DNA from 3 places in the Rhizobium sp. PvP014 genome. Region 2 is predicted to be linked to each of the others. Evidence: predicted binding sites of a transcription regulator. Region 2 holds the regulator's gene; each other region holds the start of a gene.

Evidence for each region. The regulator LexA, encoded in region 2, represses DNA repair genes until DNA is damaged. The targets are predictions, from matches to a motif close to TGTTCNNNNTGTGTTCNG.
Region 1: a site for LexA is predicted at 4,117-4,134, ahead of J3A65_RS16890 (helicase-related protein). Genes of this name have one in related genera too.
Region 3: a site for LexA is predicted at 3,403-3,420, ahead of def (peptide deformylase). Genes of this name have one in related genera too.

What each region holds. Positions count from the first base shown of each region.
Region 1 is NZ_JAGIOT010000002.1:2,532,449-2,537,838, forward strand. Features, by position in the region: gene fdxA (ferredoxin FdxA) at 1-121, opposite strand, end outside; gene J3A65_RS16885 (RNA-binding S4 domain-containing protein) at 304-711, opposite strand; gene J3A65_RS16890 (helicase-related protein) at 716-3,916, opposite strand; gene J3A65_RS16895 (DUF3309 family protein) at 4,292-4,447, shown strand; gene J3A65_RS16900 (YMGG-like glycine zipper-containing protein) at 4,488-4,742, shown strand; gene J3A65_RS16905 (beta-ketoacyl-ACP reductase) at 4,806-5,390, opposite strand, start outside.
Region 2 is NZ_JAGIOT010000002.1:840,186-845,575, reverse strand. Features, by position in the region: gene eno (phosphopyruvate hydratase) at 1-1,011, opposite strand, end outside; gene kdsA (3-deoxy-8-phosphooctulonate synthase) at 1,140-1,985, opposite strand; gene J3A65_RS08750 (VOC family protein) at 1,990-3,030, opposite strand; gene lexA (transcriptional repressor LexA) at 3,058-3,777, shown strand; gene J3A65_RS08740 (ComEC/Rec2 family competence protein) at 3,758-5,390, opposite strand, start outside.
Region 3 is NZ_JAGIOT010000002.1:3,166,180-3,171,569, forward strand. Features, by position in the region: gene J3A65_RS19885 (hypothetical protein) at 1-433, shown strand, start outside; gene J3A65_RS19890 (hypothetical protein) at 482-1,078, shown strand; gene truA (tRNA pseudouridine(38-40) synthase TruA) at 1,066-1,830, opposite strand; gene fmt (methionyl-tRNA formyltransferase) at 1,830-2,765, opposite strand; gene def (peptide deformylase) at 2,825-3,340, opposite strand; gene rmuC (DNA recombination protein RmuC) at 3,546-4,658, shown strand; gene J3A65_RS19915 (ribokinase) at 4,708-5,390, shown strand, end outside.

The DNA.
Region 1 (5,390 bases), 1.7 Mb from region 2:
TGCATTCGTCCGGGTGAATGACCAGAAAGTTCTCACCTTCGTAGAAGCAATCGACCGGGCACACTTCGACACAGTCTGTGTATTTGCAGCGGATGCAATTGTCTGTCACGACGAATGTCATGCGAAACTCCGAATATCGCAGATTGCGGCACGCTGCCGACGAAAGGTGCGGCAGGCGAAAAGCCGGCAGACTTCAGCACTAAAGGAAGTCATGCTTTTCGAGTGTCACCTAATGCCTTTGCTGCAACTGCGCAAGAATAAACCGTGCGTAAAAACCGGGTCTTGAGGGCGGATTTTCTAAACCTAGTTTTCGCCCGCTTCGGGAAACAGGCGTTCGGTCTCCCGCCTTTCCTTCTTCGTCGGACGCCCCGAGCCCGGCAGGCGTTGCGCCTGCTCGAACGCCGTCAACTTCTGGCGTTCCTCCGGAGGCGGCGTCAGATCTTCGTAGAGAAGCCGCGCCTCTTCGAATGGACCCCGCCGATCACCACCGGACTTGACCACCAGAACCACATCGCGCCGTTCCAGCTTGATGTCGAGGCGGTCCCCGGTCTTGACCTGATAGCTTGGCTGAGACACCAGCGCGCCGTTGATCCGGATGCAGTTGGACTGGATCAGCGACTGCGCGATGGAGCGTGACTTTGCCATTCGCGCGAAAAAGAGCCACTTGTCGATGCGCTGTCGCGAACCTGCATGCAGCTCTTTTTCAACCATGCGCCTACTTCTTCATCTGCTCCTTGAGAGCAGCAAGCTTGGCAAAGGGCGAATCCGGATCGATCGGCTTTTCCTTGCGCGGTGGCTTGGCCTCAAAGCGAGCGGGCTGTGGTCCCTTGTTACGGTCCGGACGATCGTTACGATCTCCGCGCTCGGGACGATCGCCCCGGTTTTCAGGACGACGGTTGTTGTTGTCGCGGTTCGGACGACCACCGTCACGGCGCTCGCCATCCCGACGACCATCGCGGCGGCCTTCCTTGGGAGCGGCTTCGCCCTGGGGGCGGGCTTCCTGGGTGCGGCCTGCTGAGGCAGCACCGGCATTGCGCTGACCCTGGCCGTTACCACGGCGATCACCCTGCTGTGGCCGACCACCCTGGCGCTGGCTATTCTCGCGACCGCCACCCGGGCGCCACAGGAGAACAGGCTTTGCTTCTTCGGGTTCGACGGCAGCGGCAGCTTCAGTCGAGGCGGCTGTCTCGGCCTGAGCGTCCGGCTCGGCTGTTGCAGGTGCCTCAACGGTTTCAGCTTCCATGGAAGCGGCGACGTCAGGCGCTGCAGCTTCTTCACTCGCAGCGTCTTCTGCAGGAGCAGCAGCCTCAGCAGACGCCACAACCTCAGCGGAAGCCTCGGTTGCTTCAGTTGCTTCGACCTGATCGCCTTCGGCAGTCGGTGCGGCCTCGTCTGCTGCAGCCGTTGGCGTGGCAGGGGCAGCCGCAGCTGGCTCCTGGCCAGCCAGGAATGCCTGCGCCTCTTCAGGCTTCACGGCATCGGCGCGATAGCCGAGGCCTTTCAGAATTTCTTCCATATCGTCAGGCGTTGCGCCGAGGATCGACAGCATGGCTGTCGTCGTCACGAAGCGGCGACCGTCATAGGCGCCTTCCGGACGCGGGCTGGAGCCCGGCTTCCACTGCAGCAGCGGACGGATGAGATCGGCCAGACGCTCGAGAATGTCGATACGAACGGCACGCTTGCCGAGGAAGCGGAAACCGGCGAGCTTGTAGAAGGTACGCTCGAAAGCAGGATCCGCGACGACCGATGTGCGGCCGGCAGCAAGCGCCGGAATGAGATCGCCGTAACCCGGCTTGTCGATGCCGTCGTTCTTCAGCGCCCAGAGAAGCGTGATAAGCTCGGCCGGAGCAGGCTTCAGCAGCGCCGGCATGAACACATGGTAGGCGCCGAAGCGGATGCCGTAGCGGCGCATCGAAGCGCGCGCATCCTGATCGAGCGTCTTCACGTCTTCGGCAACATCGCGCCGGAACATGACGCCGAGGTTTTCGACCAGCTGGAAGGCCAGGCCCTTGGCGAGACCCTGCAGGTCTTCAGCGCGCGACAGATCGTCCAGCGGCTTCAGCACGGTCGCGATATGATGGTTCACGAAACGCTCGATGCGCGCAACGACGTGTTCGCGGGCATTGCCGGTCAACTGCTCGTCGGCAAGCAGGATCAGGCGCGGGCGCATGATATGGTCGCTCGACGCAAGCCGGCCGACAGGTTCGCCGAGCCAGCGCACGGAACCGTCCGAGCCGACAGCAAGGTCGTTGTTGCCGGATGCATAAAGCCGCGCGGCGCGTGCCTCGAACTCCAGCGCAAGCGCCTTTTGCGCGGCACCCTGGACGGCCTTCGCATCGGGACCCTCCGTGCCGGCTATAGGCGTGAATCGGAATCCAGCCAATTGCCCCACATGATGGCCTTCGACGAAGACATCCCCATTCACACTGATTTCAGCTTCCAGCATCGCATTCTCTCTTAGGCGCTTCATGAGCACAGATGTCCTGCGATCAACAAAGCGTTTCGTCAACCGTTCATGTAACGCGTCCGACAACCTATCCTCGATTTCCCGTGTCTTTTCTTGCCAGTGTGTCGGATCGGCAAGCCAGCCAGGGCGGTTCGAAACATAGGTCCAGGTACGGATCTGCGCGATTCGGGCCGACAGGGTGTCGATTTCTCCGTCGGTCCGGTCGGCGCGGCGAACCTGTTCTGCCATGAATTGCTCGTTCACCGTGCCGAAGCGCACAAGATCCGAGAAAAGAGTCGAAATGAGGTCTGCGTGTTGCGCAGGGGCAATCCGCCGATAGTCCGGCAGAGCGCAGGCCTCCCACAATTTTTCCACCCGCTCCGGCGTTGTCGCCGTATCGCGGATTTCTGCGTAGCGCGACAGATAGTCGAGCGCCTGGATATCGATTGCCGGCAGCGCGCGGGCAAGCCCCGCCACGGTCGGCGGCCGGTCGAGACTGGCACGCAGAGCGGCAAGCGAGGAATAGTCGACGCTTTTCGTGCGCCACTGCAGCACTTTCACCGGCTCGAAATGATGACCCTCGATCCGCTCGACCAGTTCGTCGTCGAACGGCTGGACCTGCCCGGTGACACCAAAGGTTCCGTCACGCAGGTGGCGGCCCGCACGCCCGGCAATCTGCGCCATTTCGGACGGATTGAGATTGCGGAACTGATAGCCGTCGAACTTGCGATCCTGAGCGAAGGCAACGTGATCCACATCGAGATTGAGGCCCATGCCGATCGCATCGGTTGCGACGAGATATTCCACATCGCCTTCCTGATAGAGAGCGACCTGTGCATTGCGGGTGCGCGGGCTCAAGGCGCCAAGCACGACAGCCGCACCACCGCGCTGGCGGCGGATCAGTTCGGCGATCGCATAGACCTCTTCCGCAGAGAAGGCGACGATCGCGGAACGCTGCGGCAGGCGGGTGATCTTTTTCTGACCGGCATAAAACAACTGCGAGAGGCGCGGCCGTTCGACCACGGTGATCCCGGGAAGCAGCCGTTCGAGGATCGGCCGCATGGTGCCGGCACCGAGCAGCAACGTCTCCTCGCGTCCGCGAAGATGCAGGATGCGGTCGGTGAAGATGTGCCCGCGCTCGAGATCGCCGGCCAGCTGTACCTCGTCGATGGCGACGAAGGCGGCCTTTGTCTCGCGCGGCATCGCCTCGACGGTGCAGACGGAAAAGCGCGCCATATGCGGCGTGATCTTTTCCTCGCCCGTGATCAGCGCGACATTGTGATAACCGACCTTCTCCACGACACGTGTATAGACCTCGCGTGCAAGCAGGCGAAGGGGCAGACCGATGACGCCGGAACCGTGCGCAACCATGCGCTCGATGGCATAATGGGTCTTGCCGGTATTGGTGGGGCCTAGCACGGCCGTGACGCCGCGGCCGCTGAGAATCATGGGCTGAGAATGCAAAGCCAGTTCCTGCTTATCCGCCGATGCGATCCTCCACGGAAACGCAATCGCAGTATCAGATGGCCATGCTCGACGATAAACGCAAGCCGATATGTTGTCCTCGACAAGGCGAGACCACGATTTCCAGGATCAACATGCGTACGATACGCAAGCCAGTTTCGTTCGAACAAACGTGAACGAATCGGCGACGATTGCGGATTCCGGAGCGTTCCCGATCTGTTTCGAACATTACCCGGCTTTCCGACGCATGGCGAAAGTGTAACCCGTTAACCACACCCCACGGGCAAGCAAGTGGTGAGTGGAACAAAAGTTCCCATGCTACGTTTTCTCGGCAATCCCAACCGGACATGTCGAGCCGGTAGGTCAGCGGAGTACAAGCCTATGCTCGGAACCATCCTACTTATCGTACTGATTTTGCTTTTGATCGGCGCGCTGCCGAATTGGGGGCACAGCCGGAACTGGGGTTATGGTCCGTCCGGCGGTCTCGGCCTCGTTGTGCTGATTATCATCATCCTCCTGCTGATGGGCAGGATCTAAAAGCGGCGAAGCCGCACGTTACCAAGGGAAGGAAAGTGACATGAAAAAAGTTTTGCTCGTCGGCGCTCTCGTCGGAATGCTGGCATCCTGCACATCCACTGAAAAGGGCACTGCAATCGGTGCTGCTTCGGGCGCCGTTATCGGTGGCGCTGTGACCAACAGCTGGGGTGGCGCTGCAGTCGGCGCTGTCGGCGGCGGTCTGGTTGGCGCTGCTATCGGCGAATCGCAGAAGCGCAACGGTTACTGCGTCTATCGCGACCGTTATGGCCGTACATACGAAGCGCGTTGCCGCTAAGTCCTGCGTTTAGTCGCAGAATAGAAACCGGCGTCCCATGGGCGCCGGTTTTTTTGTATCCGCTTACCCGGCGAAATACTGACCGCCATTTGCGCTGAGCGTCGAGCCGGTAATGAATCCGGCTTCTTCAGAGGCCAGAAACAGCACGCAGCGGGCGATTTCTTCCGGTTCGCCCAACCGTCCGACAGGTATCTGCGGGATGATCTTTTCGTCCATCACCTTTTGCGGGATGGCACGCACCATGTCGGTGCCGATATAGCCGGGGCAGATCGCATTGACGGTGATGTTCTTCGAGGCCCCCTCTTGAGCCAGCGCCTTGGTGAAGCCGAGATCGCCCGCCTTGGCGGCAGAATAGTTCACCTGCCCCATCTGGCCCCTCTGGCCATTGATCGAGGAGATGTTGATGATGCGGCCGAAGCCGCGCTCGCGCATGCCGGGCCAGACCGGATGGGTCATGTTGAACAGCCCGGACAGGTTGGTATCGATGACCTCCTTCCACTGCTGTGGCGTGATCTTGTGAAACATGCCGTCGCGGGTGATGCCGGCATTGTTGACGAGGACGTCGACAGGCCCGAGCTGCGCTTCGACTTCAGCGATGCCCTTCACGCAGGCATCGTAATCCGACACGTCCCACTGGAACACCGGAAT
Region 2 (5,390 bases):
GACCTTGACGAGGATCGAGTTGGCTGTGCCCTGACGGATCCCATCGCGCAGACGGGCCGAGTTGGTCACGAACAGGTCGTCGCCGACCAGTTGCACCTTGGAGCCAATCTTGTCAGTCAGATACTTCCAGCCGGTCCAGTCGTCTTCCGACATGCCGTCTTCGATCGAGATGATCGGGTACTTGCCGGCAAGTTCTGCCAGGTAATCGGCCATTGCTTCCGGCTCGAGCGAACGGCCTTCGCCTTCCAGCTCATACTTGCCGTTCTTGAAGAACTCGGTGGCTGCGCAATCAAGCGCCAGGTGAACGTCGTCGCCCGGGCGGTAGCCAGCCTTTTCGACCGATTTCATGATGAAATCGAGCGCTTCCGGAGCGCTCTTCAGGCCCGGTGCGAAACCGCCTTCGTCGCCGACATTGGTGTTGTGACCCTGCGCTGCCAGTTCCTTCTTGAGGACGTGGAAGATTTCCGCGCCCATGCGCACGGCATCCTTCAGCGTCTCGGCGCCGACGGGCATGATCATGAATTCCTGGAAATCGATCGGGTTGTCGGCGTGAGCGCCGCCATTGATGATGTTCATCATCGGGACCGGCAGGAGATGGGCAGAGGCGCCGCCGATATAGCGATAGAGCGGCAGGCCGGACGATTCGGCTGCGGCCTTGGCAACGGCAAGCGAGACGCCGAGAATGGCGTTTGCACCCAGGCGCGACTTGTTCGGGGTGCCGTCGAGCGCGATCAGGGTCTTGTCGATGTGGATCTGGCTTTCGGCATCGAAGCCGCCGATCGCGTCGAAGATCTCGGTGTTGACGGCTTCGACAGCCTTTTCGACGCCCTTGCCACCATAGCGCTTGCCACCATCGCGAAGTTCGACGGCTTCATGCGCGCCCGTGGAGGCGCCCGACGGAACGGCGGCGCGGCCCATCGAGCCGTCTTCCAGATAAACATCCACCTCGACGGTCGGATTGCCACGGCTGTCCAGAATTTCGCGAGCGATGATGTCGGTAATGGCGGTCAAGGGTCTCTCCTCGGTTGATGTGCGAGCCTGAATTCGCAGGCTCAGCGAACAGGCGTGTCATCGACATTGTGCGATCGTCGATGACACGCGGATTACAATCCAGTCAATTCGGCGGTTTTTCGACGCCGTCAGCCTTTTGCGATGGCGTCGAAGGCCAGCAGCTTTTCCAGAAGGCGCGGCATGTCCTTCAGGTGGACCATGTTCGGGCCGTCAGACGGCGCATTGTCAGGGTCTTCGTGGGTTTCGATAAAGACGCCAGCAACGCCGACTGCGACGGCTGCACGGGCAAGCGTTTCGACAAACTCGCGCTGGCCGCCGGAAGAGCCGCCCTGGCCGCCTGGCTGCTGGACGGAATGGGTTGCGTCAAAAATAACAGGGCTTCCGAGCGACGCCATGATCGGCAGCGAACGCATGTCGGAAACGAGAGTGTTGTAGCCGAACGACGCACCGCGCTCGCAGAGCATCACATTGGGATTGCCGCTTTCGAGGAACTTCGCCTGAACATTCTTCATGTCCCAGGGTGCCAGGAACTGCCCCTTCTTGACGTTGATCGCGCAACCCGTCTTTGCAGCCGCGACCAGCAAGTCGGTCTGACGCGACAGGAAGGCGGGGATCTGCAGGATATCGATCGTGTCGGCCACGAGGCCGCACTGCTCTTCCGTGTGGATGTCGGTCAGAACCGGAAAGCCGTATTCCTTCTTGAGATCGGCAAAGATTGCCATCGCGTTGTCCAGGCCGATGCCGCGCTTGCCGGAGATCGACGTGCGATTGGCCTTGTCGAAGGAGGATTTGTAGACGAGGCCGATGCCGAGCTTCTTGCAGAGTTCGACAAGCGTGCCGGCGATCATGAACGCATGATCACGGCTTTCCATCTGACAGGGACCGGCAATCAGCGAGAGCTTTGCCGTGTTTGAGAAAACGACTTTCGAACTCCCCTCGCCCACGGACACTTCAGAATTGGCGGAGACTGTCATTTCACTATTCCTCGAAACCGAATACCACACCTTGCCCCGGGGCTGCCGACACGATCACGCGGCCATCCCTGCGGATGAATGCGACGTCATTAGCAGCAAGGGTGATCTCTGTCACGGCGAGATCGGCGGTCTTGAAGATGATCCCGCGCGCAGCGAGGCGCGACGATAACAAGGGCTTCATCGAAGACCGGAACTCGTCGCTGAACGTGTCGTTGGATTGAATGCGGATGCTGGCATTGGCAGCTTCGATCCGCAGACCGTCTTTCCCTTGCTCGGGTTGCGTCTCGAACACGGTTTCGAAAAGCGGAAGAAACTCCAGCGGGTCATCTGCAGAAAAGACGATCTCTCGAAGGCCTGTAACGGCGTTTGCGTGCTCATCAAGACCACCGCGATCTGCCGGTAATGCGGCCATGCGCTGGCAGGAAAACAGCAAGATGTCATCGACCTCGGGAACTGCCGCGAACGCCAGACGGAATGAGACTTCGCTCTCCCCACCATCGGGCAACTGCATCGGGCGGGAGAATTGAAGCATCTCGCCCGCAGACATGTGCCCGTCCACAAAACGGCTATGATCGGCCGCTGCATCCTGCGTCCCGACGACCACCGCCGATAGACCTTCCCTTTTCCGCTGGCCGCGGAAGCGGATGTCGCGATCGGTGAACACGTTGCCTCGTTTTGCCGCAAGCGAGGCTTGCCGACGGTTCACAATGCCCAGCGGCTCGAGATACGAGCCATCCGCGAAGAATATGCAGGCATTAGCTGTGCCGAAAGGGTGAACACCTTCAGGTGCCACAGTAAAGCCGAGAGCGGTCAACCTCCCCCGCGCTGACGCCAGATCTGCAACGGGCAGAACCAAATGATCGACTGACTTGTTACCCACTAACACCCCCAAAGTCTTATTCCGCAGAACATTGGCTATCGCGGGAAACTCGGCAAGTGCTGCGCACGAACTGAATACGTGATCGAACGCTGAAATGAGACTATTCTTGAGCAAAAATTTGGGGCTTGCGGAACACAGATAGAACATATAGCGTCCGTTCTGCATTTGTTTCCAATTCTGAGGGTCCCGTCCATGCTGACACGCAAGCAACAGGAGTTACTTCTGTTCATCCACGAGCGGATGAAAGAATCAGGCGTGCCGCCGTCGTTTGACGAAATGAAGGACGCTCTCGACCTTGCATCGAAGTCCGGCATCCATAGGCTGATCACCGCGCTCGAGGAGCGTGGCTTTATTCGCCGTCTGCCGAACAGAGCACGCGCGCTCGAAGTGATCAAGCTGCCTGACGCCTATGTGGCGAACCTTCATCCGCGACGGGGTTTTTCTCCCAGTGTCATCGAGGGAAGCCTCGGCAAAACGCAACCGGTCGTCGCTCAGAAGCCGGCGCCGGTCATGGCGGACAATCCGTTCTCGACAAACATCCCGGTCATGGGTCGAATCGCTGCCGGCGTGCCGATCTCCGCGATCCAGAACAACACCCACGACATCGCCGTTCCGATCGAGATGCTGGGTTCCGGCGATCATTACGCGCTCGAAGTGAAGGGCGATTCGATGATCGATGCCGGCATCCTCGATGGTGATACCGTCATCATCAAGAATGCCAGCACCGCAAGTCCGGGCGATATCATCGTTGCCCTGGTCGATGAGGAAGAAGCGACCCTGAAGCGGTTCCGCCGCAAGGGTGCATCGATCGCGCTGGAAGCGGCGAACCCCGCTTACGAGACCCGCATCTTCCCGCCCGACCGGGTGAAGGTCCAGGGCAAGCTTGTCGGCCTTATTCGCCGCTATCATTAAGAACGCTGTTATCCCGGAGATGCGCAGCAACAGCCTCCGGGATGCCAAAGTCGAATTGTCGCGTTCGCCAGTCATAGAACCGGTGGACGGTCCACGGACGGCTTGAGGTCTGTGCGCTGTCTCGCATCGCCGCCGTAATCTTGATGTCTGGCGCTGTCGCGTTCGGAATAATGGTGATTTCCAGTGCGCCAGTCCGGCGCAACGTCCGCCCGCTGAGAAGCAAGGCGCCGGAGCGGCAAGTATCGAAGCGTGCGCCGGGCGAGACGATGATCCGACCGAAATCGCAGGCAAGACCGGTGTATCGGTTGTCTTCGACAGTGACGATCCGGATGTCCTGAGCAGTCTGCGCCGCGCACAGGATTTTCGGCAGACAGGCAAATCGTCCGGGCGTGAATGCTTGAAGAAAGCCCCTGACATATTCGATTTCCCGGCGCGTCAAATCCGGTCGCGAATGTGGTCTAGGTCGTCTGTCATCACTTTTCGCAAGGCTGGCACCTCGCGCTGGTTCCGAAGAGGCAAGAACCGGCAAGGCGAGCGGTTGTTCTCCGGTCTCAAGCACCAGCGCTCGCCGCCATTGATCGTAGATAAATCCCGGCGGCCGGGTTCGATTGAGGGTGATCTTGTCATCCTGTATCAGTCCCACTGACGCGCCGTCTTCGGATATGACGATATCAGGCCTCGGCGCCGAGCCTGAGCGGACCGCAAAGAGCAAAGCCACCGCCATGAACAGCGCGCCTGTCAGCCTCAGCGGCGTGCGCAGCAGCGTCAGAAGCAGAAAGCCTGCCGTCGCCAGCGGCAGGAAAAGCGGGTTCTGCCGGCCGATGGCAATATCGCCGCCCCATGCGGCAACGATCTCGGCAATGCGAATGACGATCCGCAGCCCCTCGCCCATGATGAACAGAAAGGGAGCATCCAGCCCGAACGGCATCAGCAACATGCCAACAAGCCCTGCCGGCATCACCACGAAGGAAATGATCGGCATGGCCGCGAGATTGGCCGCGAGGCCGTAGGTGGTCAGATGGTGGAAATGCTCGATCGAATAGATCGACGTCGAAGTACTGCCGATCAGCGACGTCACCACGATCCCGGCAATGAAATGGAACGTCGCCGCGACACCCGTTATCCACCGGTTGCTACCTTTTGTATCCTCCCTACCTTTCGCGAAATATCGCGTCCAGAGGGCGAACCCTGCCACCAGTGCCGCGGTTGCCGCAAACGACATCTGGAAACTCGGACCCAAAATCTCCGACGGCGAGATGGCGAGGATAATGATTGCCGAAAGGGCGACGTTGCGAAGGCTGATGGAGGGTCGATCGACGAGCACGGCGACCAGCATCACCGCCATCATGATATAGGCCCGCTCGGCGGAAACCCCGAACCCGGAAATCAGGTAATAGGCGGTCGCCATGACAAGCGCACCGAACGCGGCAAACTTCTTGATCGGATAGGCCTGCGCAAAGCCTGGAAACAGCGACAGGACGGAGCGGACGCCGACGAAGAAGATACCGGCTGCCAGCGCCATGTTCAGGCCTGAGATCGCGACGATATGGGCCAGCCCGGACAGACGAAGCGCCTCGGTCGTCTCACGGGAAATTGCACGGCGCTCGTCGGTC
Region 3 (5,390 bases), 2.3 Mb from region 2:
GCATCCAAGGGGCGGTGACGGTGTCCTCGCATTCGCCGGAAAGATGTTTCTGGTGGAGATCGCGCAGTGGATCGTTCCGGTTCTCGCCATCTGCCTCGTCGCTGTCGCCTTCGGACTGCGACCGCTGCTGCGCACGCTGATCGTGACGCGCAACTGGTTCACGGTGCCACTGGTCTATGCGTCTTACGTGACGGCATTTCCGGTCAGCCTTGCGCTGGGCAGCCTGTTCGGTGCGGGCCTCGTTTACCGATATGGATTGCTTGCCGTCATGCTCGCCGTTCTCGTCGGTGCAGTTCTTCTCTACTGGCGGCTCCTGACGACGGTTGTCGGCGGTTCCCCATGGTTGCGGGCTTCGCTGCTCGGGTTCACCGTGTTGACCGAACTGGTCGTCGTGTCCTGGCTGGAGACAAGCCTTGGAGTGACGGTCGCATGATTGCCCACCGCGGACATTCTTCCCGCATTCCCAATCCAAGAGGTGCCGATGCCCAGCTACGCTGAAGTCCGGTTTTACGTGTCCGGCATCTGGCTGCTGATCAAGGGCGATGAGCAAGGGTTCAAACAGCTCGATCTCTCCGACCGCGGCCTGCTGCGCTCCTTCTGGGCCTTTGTCTGGTGTCTGCCGGCAATGTTCGTCACCTGGGCCTGGTGGCGGATGATGTTTCTGCAGGCGATGCCGCCGGGGACGAAGACCGGTGGCCTGTTCTTCTTCCGGCTCGGCATGCTGGAGGCGATCGACTGGATCCTGCCGCTCATTCTGGTGGGCATCGTCTGCGCGCTATTCGGGCTCTGCCAGAAATTCCCGACGATGGTGATCGTGGTCAACTGGCTGTCCGTGCCGTTTGCCTACGCCTATGCGGTTCTGGCGGCGGCCTTCATCCTGCCGATTGGCATGACCGGATTTCTGGCGCTTCTACATCTGTCGCTGCTGATCGCCGTCGTCGTCGCGCTGACGCGAGTGATGCGCATGCTTTGCGGCCCGCAGCCGCTGCTGGTGACTGCGGTGGTGATGGTGCTGATCGTGCCGGACATGCTTCTGTCCGAGGTGCTGCAGCGGTTCCTGGGCGTCTATCCGTCCTGACGGTCGTCAGGATAATCCACCTTCATGAAGTAGAGACCATCCGGCGGGGCCACCGGGCCGCACTGCTTCCGGTCGCGTGCCTCGAGCGCTGCCCTAACGTCCTCGGGTGTAACCTTGCCTTGTCCGGCGATCTTCAGCGTTCCCGCAAACGAGCGGATCTGGTTGTGCAGGAAGCTCTGGGCAGAGGCGCGGATTTCGATCAGATCGCCTGACCGCGTCACGTCCAGCCGGTCGAGCGTCCGCACCGGGCTATGCGCCTGACAGTGGGTGGAGCGGAAGGTGGTAAAATCATGATGCCCGACCAGCATCTGGGCCGCGGCATGCATCGCCTCGTGGTCGAGAGGTTTTGACACCCACCAGGCCCGGTTCGCCTCGAGCGCCAGGGGCGAAGGCCGGTTGAGAATGCGGTAGAGATAGTGCCGCTTGATGGCCGAGAACCGCGCATCGAAGGTTTCATCGACGAGGCTGACATCGATGACCGAGACCTTTTCCGATGCCGTCATCAGATAAGCGTTGACGGCGTTGCGCAGCTTGTAGGGAACCCACTCGCGGGAAAGATCCGTATGAACCGTCTGGCCCCAGGCATGCACGCCGGAATCGGTCCGCCCCGCACCACGGACCGATACGGTCTCGCCGGTCAGCTTCAGGATCGCCTTCTGCATCGCGGCCTGTACCGAATGACCGTTGTCCTGCATCTGCCAGCCCACATAGGACGTGCCGTCATATTCGACGATCATCTTGTAACGCGGCATCAGGCCACCCGCATTCCGGCCGTGATCGCCGTGCCACGCAGGAAATCGGCGGCATCGAGCGGCTTGCCGCCGGCCTTCTGCAGTCGCGTCAGGCAAACGGCGCCATCACCGCAGGCGATCGTCAGGTGGTCGTCCAGCACCGTGCCGGCGTCTCCTTGTCCAGCGCCGATCGCGGACGAGAGAACCTTGATGCGTTCCGGCTTTCCGTTGATCTCGGCCTCGAACCAGGCGCCCGGAAACGGGGAAAGCCCGCGGATATGGTTGTGAACGTCGCGCGCAGACCTTGAGAAATCGATGCGCGTCTCGCCCTTGTCGATCTTCGATGCGTAAAGCACGCCGTCCTCAGATTGCGGTGTCAGCGGCAGGTCGCCGGCTTCTAGCTTCTCCATCGCCTCGACAATGGCGCGGGCGCCCGTCAGCATCAGCCGGTCGTGCAACTCGCCAGCGGTCATGGCCTCGCCGATCTCGATTTCCCGGGTGAGTGCCACCGCACCGGTATCGAGGCCCTTTTCCATCTGCATCACCATCATCCCGGTCTTGTCGTCGCCAGCCATGATGGCGCGCTGGATCGGGGCAGCTCCGCGCCATCGCGGCAGCAGCGAAGCGTGGCCGTTGTAGCAGCCAAGCCGGGTGCCGGTCAGGATCGCCTCGGGCAGAAGCAGGCCGTAAGCGACGACCACGGCGACATCCGCCTTGAAGGACCTGAAGGTCTCGCGGTCTTCCTCGCTTTTGAAATTAAGCGGCGTCAGGACCGGAATGCCGAGCAGTTCTGCGGCCTGGTGCACGGGCGACTTGACGAGATCCAGCCCCCGGCGCCCGCCGGGACGCGGCGGCTGGCTATAGACCGCGACGATCTCGTGGCCTGCCTGCTTCAGGTTCTGCAGTGTCGGCACGGAAAATTCCGGCGTGCCCATGAAGATGATGCGAAGAGACATGGACCTTTTCGCGCCCGCAAGGAACGCGCCTTCAAACCGAGAGTGCCTGCAAGCGATCGCTAGACCGCCTTCGCCTTGGCAGCCTTGGTGAACCTCTTGACCACCATTTCGCGCTTCAGCCGCGATATATGGTCGATGAACAGCACGCCGTCCAGATGGTCGATCTCGTGCTGAAGGCAGGTGGCGAGCAGGCCATCGGCCTCGATCACGTGTTCCTTGCCGTCGCGACCGATATGCTTGACCGTCACGGAGGCCGGGCGCTCCACCTCGGCATAGTATTCCGGGATGGAAAGGCAGCCTTCCTCATACACCGATCGCTCGTCCGATGAGCGGATAATCTCCGGATTGATCACGACGATCGGGTTCTTCTCGTCCTCCTCGCGCGACACGTCGACCACGAGAATGCGGCGGGCAACGCCGATCTGGATCCCGGCAAGGCCGATGCCCGGAGCGTCGTACATGGTTTCCAGCATGTCGTCCGCGAGCTTCAAAAGAGCATCGTCCACCCGTTCGAAAGGCTTGGACACCTGACGCAGGAGCGGATCGGGGAGAATGATAAGCGGCTTGATCGTCATGGCGATCCCATAACCTATCTTTTTCGCCGATGGAACAGCCCCGGATCGCCGTTTTCGATCAATGTTCCCGTTTTGATCTTTCCAATCCGCGGTTTTCTGCTAGCTTGCCGCCATGAATGACCTGTTCCCCGAGATTTCCCGTTTTCTGGAGAGCCAGCACCCGATGGTGCTGATGGCCGCTTCCTGCGTTTTCGGCATGCTTCTGATGCTTTTTCTCATGCGCCTTTCCGGAGGCAGCGGTCGTCAGGCGGAAGACGCAGAGGCCCGCATGGGCGAGTTGATGCGGATGCAGGGGGAAATGCAGGGCAGGCTTTCGGCGATGGGCGAAACGCTTGCCGCGCGCCAGGTCGAACTCAGCCAGGTCGTCGGCCAGCGGCTCGATGGCATGACCCACCGGATCGGCGCAACCATTACCGAACAGACCAGATCCACCCATGACAACCTGCGCCAGTTGCAGGAGCGTCTGGCCGTCATCGACGCTGCCCAGAACAATATCCAGAGCCTTGCCAAGGATGTCGTGGGGCTGCAGGCGATCCTCTCCAACAAGCAGACGCGCGGCGCCTTCGGCCAGGGCCGGATGGAAGCGATCGTTTCCGACGGCCTGCCGATGGGTGCCTTCGAATTCCAGAAGACGTTGTCGAACGGGTCGAGACCGGATTGCGTGATCCGCATGCCGAACGGCTTGCCACCGCTGGTCATCGACGCAAAATTTCCGTTGGAGGCATGGAATGCGTTTCGCGAAGCGGCTGCTCCCGAAGCACGCCGTGCCGCATCCCAGCAATTCCGTCGCGACATGGAAGTCCATATCCGCGATGTCTCGGAGAAATACCTGATCGCCGGAGAAACGCAGGACACCGCCTTTCTCTTCGTGCCGTCCGAATCGATTTTTGCCGAGATCCATGAGCATTTCGAGGGCGTGATTCAGAAGGCGCAGCGCGCGAGGATCGTCATCGTCTCGCCGTCGCTGCTGATGCTGTCGATCCAGGTCATCCAGGCCGTGCTGAAGGATCAGCGGATGCGCGAACAGGCGCATCTGATCCAGGGCGAGGTAGCCTTGCTGATGGAAGACCTCGGCCGGCTGGACGAGCGGACGCGCAAGCTGCAATCGCATTTCTTCGCAGCCCAGAAGGATGTCGAGCAGATCGTGACGTCAACCGAAAAGCTCGGCCGGCGCGGTGCAAGGATCGAAGCGCTCGAACTGGAAGCACCAGTGGCCGCCCCGATACCCCAGACTGGACCAAGCCCCGCAGCTCCGGCATCCGGTGCGGTCGAGAGCCGGACGGGATCGCTGCGTCTGAGGGTAGTTGACGAGGACTGATCCTCTCGGGCAGTGTCGCGCCGCGTTTCACAAAACAGGCAGGCACAGCATGATCATCGTCTTCGGCTCCATCAACATGGATCTTATCGCAACGACAGAGCGGTTGCCGGGGCCGGGCGAAACGGTTGTGGGTTCGACCTTTGCGACGGCCTCCGGCGGCAAGGGTGCGAACCAGGCGCTGGCCGCGCGCCGCGCAGGCAGCGACGTGCGCATGGTCGGCGCGGTCGGAAACGACGGTTTTGCAGACCCGGCGCTGGCGCTGCTCCAGGCATCCGGAACCGATCTTTCAGCGGTCACGCGGACAAATATTTCGACCGGCACAGCTCTGATCCTGGTCGGCGATGACAGCGGCGAGAACATGATCGCGGTAGTGCCCGGTGCCAACGGAACGATTGGCGAGGCACAGGCAGAGCTCGCGGTGGACGCCATGGCTGCATCCGACACATTGATGCTGCAGCTCGAGATCCCGCCGGCAGCCGTTGAGGCGGCTCTACGCGCAGCAAAGGCGAAAGGCATCCGGACGATGATCAACACCGCGCCGCTGACGGCTGATGCGGTGCGACTATCCGGCCTTGCCGATATCGTCGTCGCCAACGAGACCGAATTCGACCTTCTCGCGGGCTGCACGATCAGCGACGCCAAGACGCGCGAAGATGTTTTGCGCCGCCTTCACAGTGAGACTGGTCAGACTTTCGTGGTCACGCTCGGTGGCGAAGGTGTCGTCGCCATACT